2 regions of the Thioclava sp. F34-6 genome follow, and region 2 is predicted to be linked to the other one. Evidence: riboswitches for the same ligand, from Rfam matches in the RefSeq annotation. Region 2 holds a riboswitch; the other holds the start of a gene.

Region 1 (3,409 bases), on a different contig from region 2:
GGGTTCGCCCAGACCGGAGGGCTTGGCGGCGCGGTCTCTTTCCTGATGATCACTGCCGTGCTGGCCGTGCTGGAAATCTCGCTGAGCTTCGACAACGCCATCGTCAACGCCAACAAGCTGCACCAGATGACGCCGAAATGGCAGCGTCGTTTCCTGACATGGGGTATCCTGATCGCGGTGTTCGGGATGCGTATCCTCTTCCCGCTTCTGATCGTCGTGATCGCCGCCGGCATCGGACCGTGGGACGCGGTTCTTCTGGCTGCGAAACACCCGGCCGAATATGCCGAGATCATCGAGGACGCGCATCTGTCGATCGCGGGCTTCGGTGGCGCCTTCCTGATGATGGTCGCGCTCACCTATTTCATCGACGAGGGCAAGGAGGTCGACTGGATCCGCGCGCTGGAGCGCCGGTTGCGGGCGCTCGCGTCGATCCGAGGTCTGGAGATCGGCTTCGTGCTGGTCGTCGTTCTGCTTTTCACCTGGATTCTGCCGGAGGGGCGCGAGGACGAGTTCCTCTTCGCCTCCATCTGCGGCCTTGCGACCTTTCTCGGCGTCGAGGTGCTCAGCCACGTGCTCGACCGGACGAATATCGCCGCCGAGACGGCCAAGGCGGGCCTCGGCGCGTTTCTCTATCTCGAAGTGCTCGATGCGTCCTTCAGTTTCGACGGGGTGATCGGGGCCTTCGCGCTGACCCAGAACCTGTTCCTGATCGCGATCGGTCTGGGGATCGGTGCGATGTATGTGCGCTCGATGACCCTGATGCTGGTGGAGCGCAACACGCTCAGCGAATTCCGCTATCTCGAGAACGGCGCCTTCTGGTCGATCCTGATCCTCTCCGTCGTCATGTTCGCGCAGACGCTGGTGGAAGTGCCCGAGGTGATCACCGGCCTGATCGGGGCCGGGCTGATCGGTCTCGCGCTGCTATCCTCGATCCGGTTCAACCGACGCTGCCGGCGCGCCGTGGAAAGCTGAAATATTCTTGACTCAGTGCGGCGCGCGCGGCACAGCAGGGGCACTTCGGTTCCGCGAAAGCGGATGAAAAGGGAACCCGGTGCGATGCGTGCATTCATTCCGGGGCTGCCCCCGCAACTGTGAGCGGCGAGTGACGGCTGACTGAGCCACTGGGGAGACCCGGGAAGGCCAGCCGGAACCAGGACCCGCGAGCCAGGAGACCTGCCGAGGCGCTCATCCTTTCTGCCTGTGCGGGGCGCGCAGCGGAGGCGGTCTTCCGTCAGTGGTGACATTTTTCACCGTCGGCGGAAATTCCAAATTTCCAAAGACTTGCAATACGAAGTTCACGCGACCGCAGAGTCGCGGCACGAGGGAATTGGATATGATCCGCACCCGTTTGACCGTGGGCCTGATGCTCACCACAGCGCTGGCAGGCCCCGCGCTCGCGCAAGATGCGCAACCTTACCAACTCGATGAGATCGTGATCTATCACGGCGCGCTCGAGCCACGCGCGGCTGATAAGACCGCACAGGCGGTCACCGTGCTGTCCCGTCGAGATTTAGAGCGCTCCGGCGAGACCCGGCTTGCGAACATCTTCGCGATGACGCCAGGTGTCAGCATACTCTCGCGCGGTCCGATCGGGGCCCAGACCGGTCTCTCGATCCGAGGCGTGTCGCAGAACTACGTCAAGGTACAGGTGGACGGCATTGATGTCTCGGACCCGTCGGGACCGCAGACCGCCTTCGACTTCGGCCGGCTCAATGCGGTGAATTACGATCGGGTCGAGATCATGCGAGGCTCGCAATCGGCGGTCTACGGTGGGCAGGCTGTCGGGGGCGTCATCAACCTCGATACCCCGCGGCCGACGCGGGAAGGTTTCAGCCAAGGCTACACGCTTGAGGTAGGATCGCGCGCCACTGTGAACGCCGCATACAATCTCGGGTGGAAGCAAGGCGAGGACGAGTTGTCGATGCAGCTCTCGAAGATTCGCACCAGTGGTTACTCGGTGGCCGACAAAGCCGATGGGAACAGCGAGGCGGATGGCTACCATGCGGAGCGTCTTTCGGCGCGCGGTCAGACTAGGCTCGAGAACGGCGTATTGATCGGTTTCGCGGGGTTCGCGCAGAATTCCTACGGCGAGCTTGACCCGCAATATGTTTATGAGAGCCCGGCGCAACCCTCAGTTCCACTTGCCGACGGTGTCAGTCCCGACGATTTTGGCGATTCGAAGCAACGCGCCTTGCGACTGTTTGCGCAATTCGACGCTGCCGGCTGGAGCCACGAACTCGATGCGAGCTATTTCGAGATAGACCGGCGGAGCTACAGCCACTGGATCGGAGCCGATTATGACCCGGTCACCTATGGCGTGAGTGGAAGCAGTGATAAATATTCTGACTACACTTATTCGGGCTCCCGCCGAACCGCATCTTGGACGGCGGCGCGAGACCTCGAGATCGGGCACCTCAGCCTAGGTCTGGATTACCGGTATGAGAGCTTCCGGCAGGGGGGCTACAGCTCTTACGGCCCCGTCAGTGCAGGTGCGTCCCGTAAGACCACGGGGATTTTCGGAGAATATGACGTGACGCTCGCGCCCGGTGCCGATCTCGTTGCCTCTTTGCGCCATGACGACAATTCAGCCTTTGGTGGCTTCACCACGGGACGGCTCGGACTGACCTGGAAACTTGCGAACGACCTCTTGCTGCGCAGCTCGGTGGGCACCGGCTATCGTGCTCCCTCGGGTTACGAGCTCTACGGGCCCTTCGGGACGTCAACGCTCCATCCGGAGAAATCGATCAGCTACGATCTGGGGCTGCAGAAGGACTGGGACGACACCTCCCTGCGCGCTACCCTTTTCCGCGTCGAAACACGCGACCTAATTATCTACAATGGTTCGAACTACGTGCAGACTTCAGGCAAGACCGTACGTCAAGGGCTCGAGCTGGAGGCTAAGGGCGCGCTCTCGTCGCGGCTCGATTACACGCTCTCCTACACTTATATTGATACGCAAAACCCGAACAACCTCGGCTATGGGTCAAGCTGGAGCCAGACCTACGGTCGCCACAACCTGTCCGCGTCGCTCGATGCGAAGCTGACCGATCGGCTCAGCGGCAGCTTCGGGGCGAAGCTCGTGGCCGACCGCGCGCCGATCAATGGCACTCCGATGGGGGATTATACTCTCGCCAATGCCAAGTTGAGCTACGACCTCGGCGCGGGCAAGGAGGTCTATCTCCGCGTGGACAACCTCTTCGACGAGCAATACCAGCAATTCCCCGGCTACGGCACCTCGGGTCGCGCCGCCTATGTGGGGCTGCGTGCGCGGTTCTGATCTGAAAGGGGCGGTTTGCGCCGCCCTTTTCGCCGCCTTGGCGGCGACCTCATCCGCATGGGCGGAAGAGCCTGCGGGAGATGTGCCGCGGCGGGTCGTCTCCATGAACCTCTGCACCGATCAGCTGGCGCT
Region 2 (3,409 bases):
CCATGTCCATCGGCTGCCCGTAATGCGCTTCGATGGTCGCCGCTTGCTGCGCGAGGTCGAGCACCTCGTCATCCGACAGGACGAACCTCCCGCGCTCGGCTTTCGAGGTCGGCACGTTGCGCACCGGGTTCGGAGCGTCCGGCCCGGCATAGATCATCTTGATCTCTTTCGCGCCGAGCTTCCTCTCGATGATCGGTTTGATCCCCGTCTTACCGAGGAACGGCTTGTAGACCTGAAACTCGTCCGGCGTCACCGCGCCCTGCACGACGTTTTCGCCCAAGCCCCAGGCCGCGCTGATCAGCACGACCTTGTCGAAGCCGGTTTCGGTGTCGATCGAGAACATCACCCCTGACCCGCCGATATCCGAGCGCACCATCTGCTGAACGCCCACGGAGAGCGCGACATCGAGGTGATTGAACCCTCTGAGCTTGCGATAGGTGATCGCGCGGTCGGTAAAGAGCGAGGCATAGCACTTGCGGCAGGCGGTCAGAAGCTCCTCCTCGCCCGAGACGTTGAGATAGGTCTCCTGCTGACCGGCGAAGCTGGCATCGGGAAGGTCTTCGGCCGTCGCGCTCGAGCGCACGGCGACGGAGACCTCGGGCACCCCTGCCCGCTTGGACAGATCGCGATACGCCTCCCGGATTGCGGCTTCGGTCGAGGCAGGCCAATCGCCTGCCACGATCGTGTCGCGAATGCTTTGCCCCGCGACATGAAGGGTGATCTTGTCCGCATCGTAATCCGCAAGATAGCCCGCGATGGCCTCTGTCAGCTTGTTTTCATCGAGAAACATCCGATAGGCGTCGGCGGTGGTGGCGAAGCCCGGCGGGACCTGAATACCCTTGGCGCCCAACTCCTGCACCATCTCGCCAAGCGAAGAGTTCTTGCCGCCCACAAGCGCGACATCCTCGCGGCGTAAGCTGTCGAAAGGAATGACTTCTTTCTTCGTCGTCATGGGCTCGCCTCTCCTGTTTGCACTTGCGGGCACTCTATCCGAGGCGCGCATCGGGGCCTTGATCTCTGTCAACGCGGAGCCTTTCGGACGGGGCTCTGCCCGCGTACCCTCCGCCGCCCAATCCGGTCTGGACAGCGAGAGATTTTCCTGCGATCAAATCCGGGATGGTGTCCGGCCCCAAAGGGTCGGCTGAAAAGGGAACACGGTGCGGGCGAGGCCCAACTCCGTGACTGCCCCCGCAACTGTAAGCGGCGAGCGCCACCGAAAACGCCACTGACCTGCAAAGGTTGGGAAGGTCCGGTGAAGCCACGACCCGCGAGTCAGGAGACCTGCCATCTCGGATGCGCCGCCGCGCATCTCGGTCACCTTAAACCCGGGCGGGGTGCCCTGGGACGGAGAGTCGAGTGATGGACCAGATCGGACCTCGCATATCGCCGTGCCGCGACCAATCCCGCCCTTTTGCGCGGAGGGCGCGATGCTTTTGGAACGAACGCTTTCACTCTTACAACTCGATATAGGACCGATCTCGCCGCTGCGGGCGCGTGAGCTGGGCACGCTGGGCTACATGGAATGGCTTGGCACGCTGCCGGGCGACATGCCCTATGCGAAGGCGGCGATCGTCGCCCATATGCAGGCCTATCCGCACTCCCTGATCTCACCAGCGGCGGAGGTGTTCTGCGAGCTGTTGCTGGAGTCGCTGACCCCGCAGCCTTTCGCCTTGCCGATCGAGATGCCCCCGCCGGTGCGGCGCGGCGGCGCACGCGCGCGGCGCGGCCTCTAACCCGTTCTTCGTCTTGCGGTCGCATTCAGCGGCCCGGCCGAGGACCATTGCAGCAGGGAACGGCACTCCGTCTCCTGTGAGGCTCGGCTCTGTCCAACGATGGTCATGGATGAACTGAGAGGATCTCTCCATGAATGACAACAAACTGACCCGCCTGCTCGACGCGCGCCCGGTAATCTGCGCCGAGGGCTTTCTGTTCGAACTGGAACGGCGCGGCTATCTGACCGCCGGGGAATTCGTGCCCGAGGTGGCGCTCGAATACCCGCAGGCGCTGCGCAATCTGCATGTCGATTTCCAGCGCGCCGGAAGCGATATCGTCGAGGCCTTCACCTATAACGGCCACCGCGAGAAGATGCGCGTGATCGGCAAGGAAGACCTGCTGGAGCCGCTCAACCGCGCGGCGCTGAAGATCGCCCGCGAGGTCGCCAATGCCAAGACCGGAAACCTGATGGCGGGCAATATCTCGAACACGAATATCTGGGACCCGGCCGATCCGGCGCGGCAGGCCGAGGTGCGCGCGATGTTCGACGAGATGGTCGGCTGGGCGGTCGAGGAAGGCGCGGATATTCTCATCGGCGAGACCTTTTACTACGCGGGCGAGGCGCTATGCGCGCTCGAGGCCGCGAAGGCGTCGGGGCTGCCGGTGGTGCTGACGCTGGCACCGATGGCGGCCAACGAGATGATGGACGGGGTCGGCATCGTCGAGACCTGCCAGAAACTTGAACAGGCGGGCGCCGATGTCGTCGGGCTGAACTGCTTCCGCGGGCCGCAGACGATGATGCCGTGGCTGCGCAAGGTGCGCGCGGCGGTGAGCTGCCATGTCGGCGCCCTGCCCGTGCCCTACCGGACCACGAAAGAGGAGCCCACCTTCTTCAACCTCTCCGATCACAACGGCTGCACCTGCCCCTCGCCGCATGGCCGGACCTTCCCGACCGCGCTCGATCCGTTGGCCTGCAACCGCTACGAGATCGGCGCCTTCGCGCGTGAGGCGCAGGCGATCGGGGTGAATTATCTCGGCGTGTGCTGCGGGGCGAGCCCGATGCATATCCGCGAAATGGCCGAGGCCGTGGGTCGCGAGACCGAGGCCAGCCGCTTCTCGGAGCGCATGGAGAACCACTTCATGTATGGCCAGAACGACCGCCTCCCGGCGCATATCCGGGCGCTCGGCGACGGGGCCTGAGGCAAGACACGCTCCTGTCACGCGAGAGTTTCGCGCGGCAGGGCAATCTATATATTGACACCACTACACCATGCATCCCAATATGATGTTGCTTTGGTTCCTGCGAGTCACTCCGCAGGCGAAGAGGGAAGCCGGTGAGATTCCGGCGCTGCCCCCGCAACTGTAAGCGGCGAGCCTGATGTCCGAATGTCACTGGTGCGATGCGCCGGGAAGACGGACCGAGAGGCGCTCGAGCCGCGAGCCAGGAGACCTGCCAGAGCACATAGACGACGACCGCGGCGGAGGGCCCGGGCGCGTGGCTATGTGCTGCGGCACCCTGCCCACGAGCCTTGTCCCGCGCTGCCGACAGCCAACAAAGGGACAGGACACATGACCATCACCGTCTATTCGAAACCGGCCTGCGTGCAATGCACCGCCACGACCCGTGCGCTGGATGCCAAGGGGATCGACTACAACGTGATCGACCTCACCGAGGATGCCGCCGCGATGGAGATGG

Evidence for each region. A riboswitch is a leader RNA that binds a small molecule or an ion and turns the genes downstream of it on or off. The one in region 2 is predicted to bind cobalamin.
Region 1: it holds a riboswitch for cobalamin, as region 2 does, so the genes downstream of both, B6V72_RS00640 (TonB-dependent receptor) here and B6V72_RS11490 (hypothetical protein) in region 2, are expected to answer to the same signal.

Annotation. Positions count from the first base shown of each region.
Region 1 is NZ_NBOA01000001.1:140,982-144,390, forward strand. It holds gene B6V72_RS00635 (DUF475 domain-containing protein) at 1-972, shown strand, start outside; cobalamin riboswitch at 1,002-1,196, shown strand; gene B6V72_RS00640 (TonB-dependent receptor) at 1,334-3,277, shown strand; gene B6V72_RS00645 (ABC transporter substrate-binding protein) at 3,381-3,409, shown strand, end outside.
Region 2 is NZ_NBOA01000005.1:52,286-55,694, forward strand. It holds gene ppsA (phosphoenolpyruvate synthase) at 1-952, opposite strand, end outside; cobalamin riboswitch at 1,101-1,304, shown strand; gene B6V72_RS11490 (hypothetical protein) at 1,428-1,733, shown strand; gene B6V72_RS11495 (homocysteine S-methyltransferase family protein) at 1,864-2,913, shown strand; cobalamin riboswitch at 2,991-3,186, shown strand; gene nrdH (glutaredoxin-like protein NrdH) at 3,283-3,409, shown strand, end outside.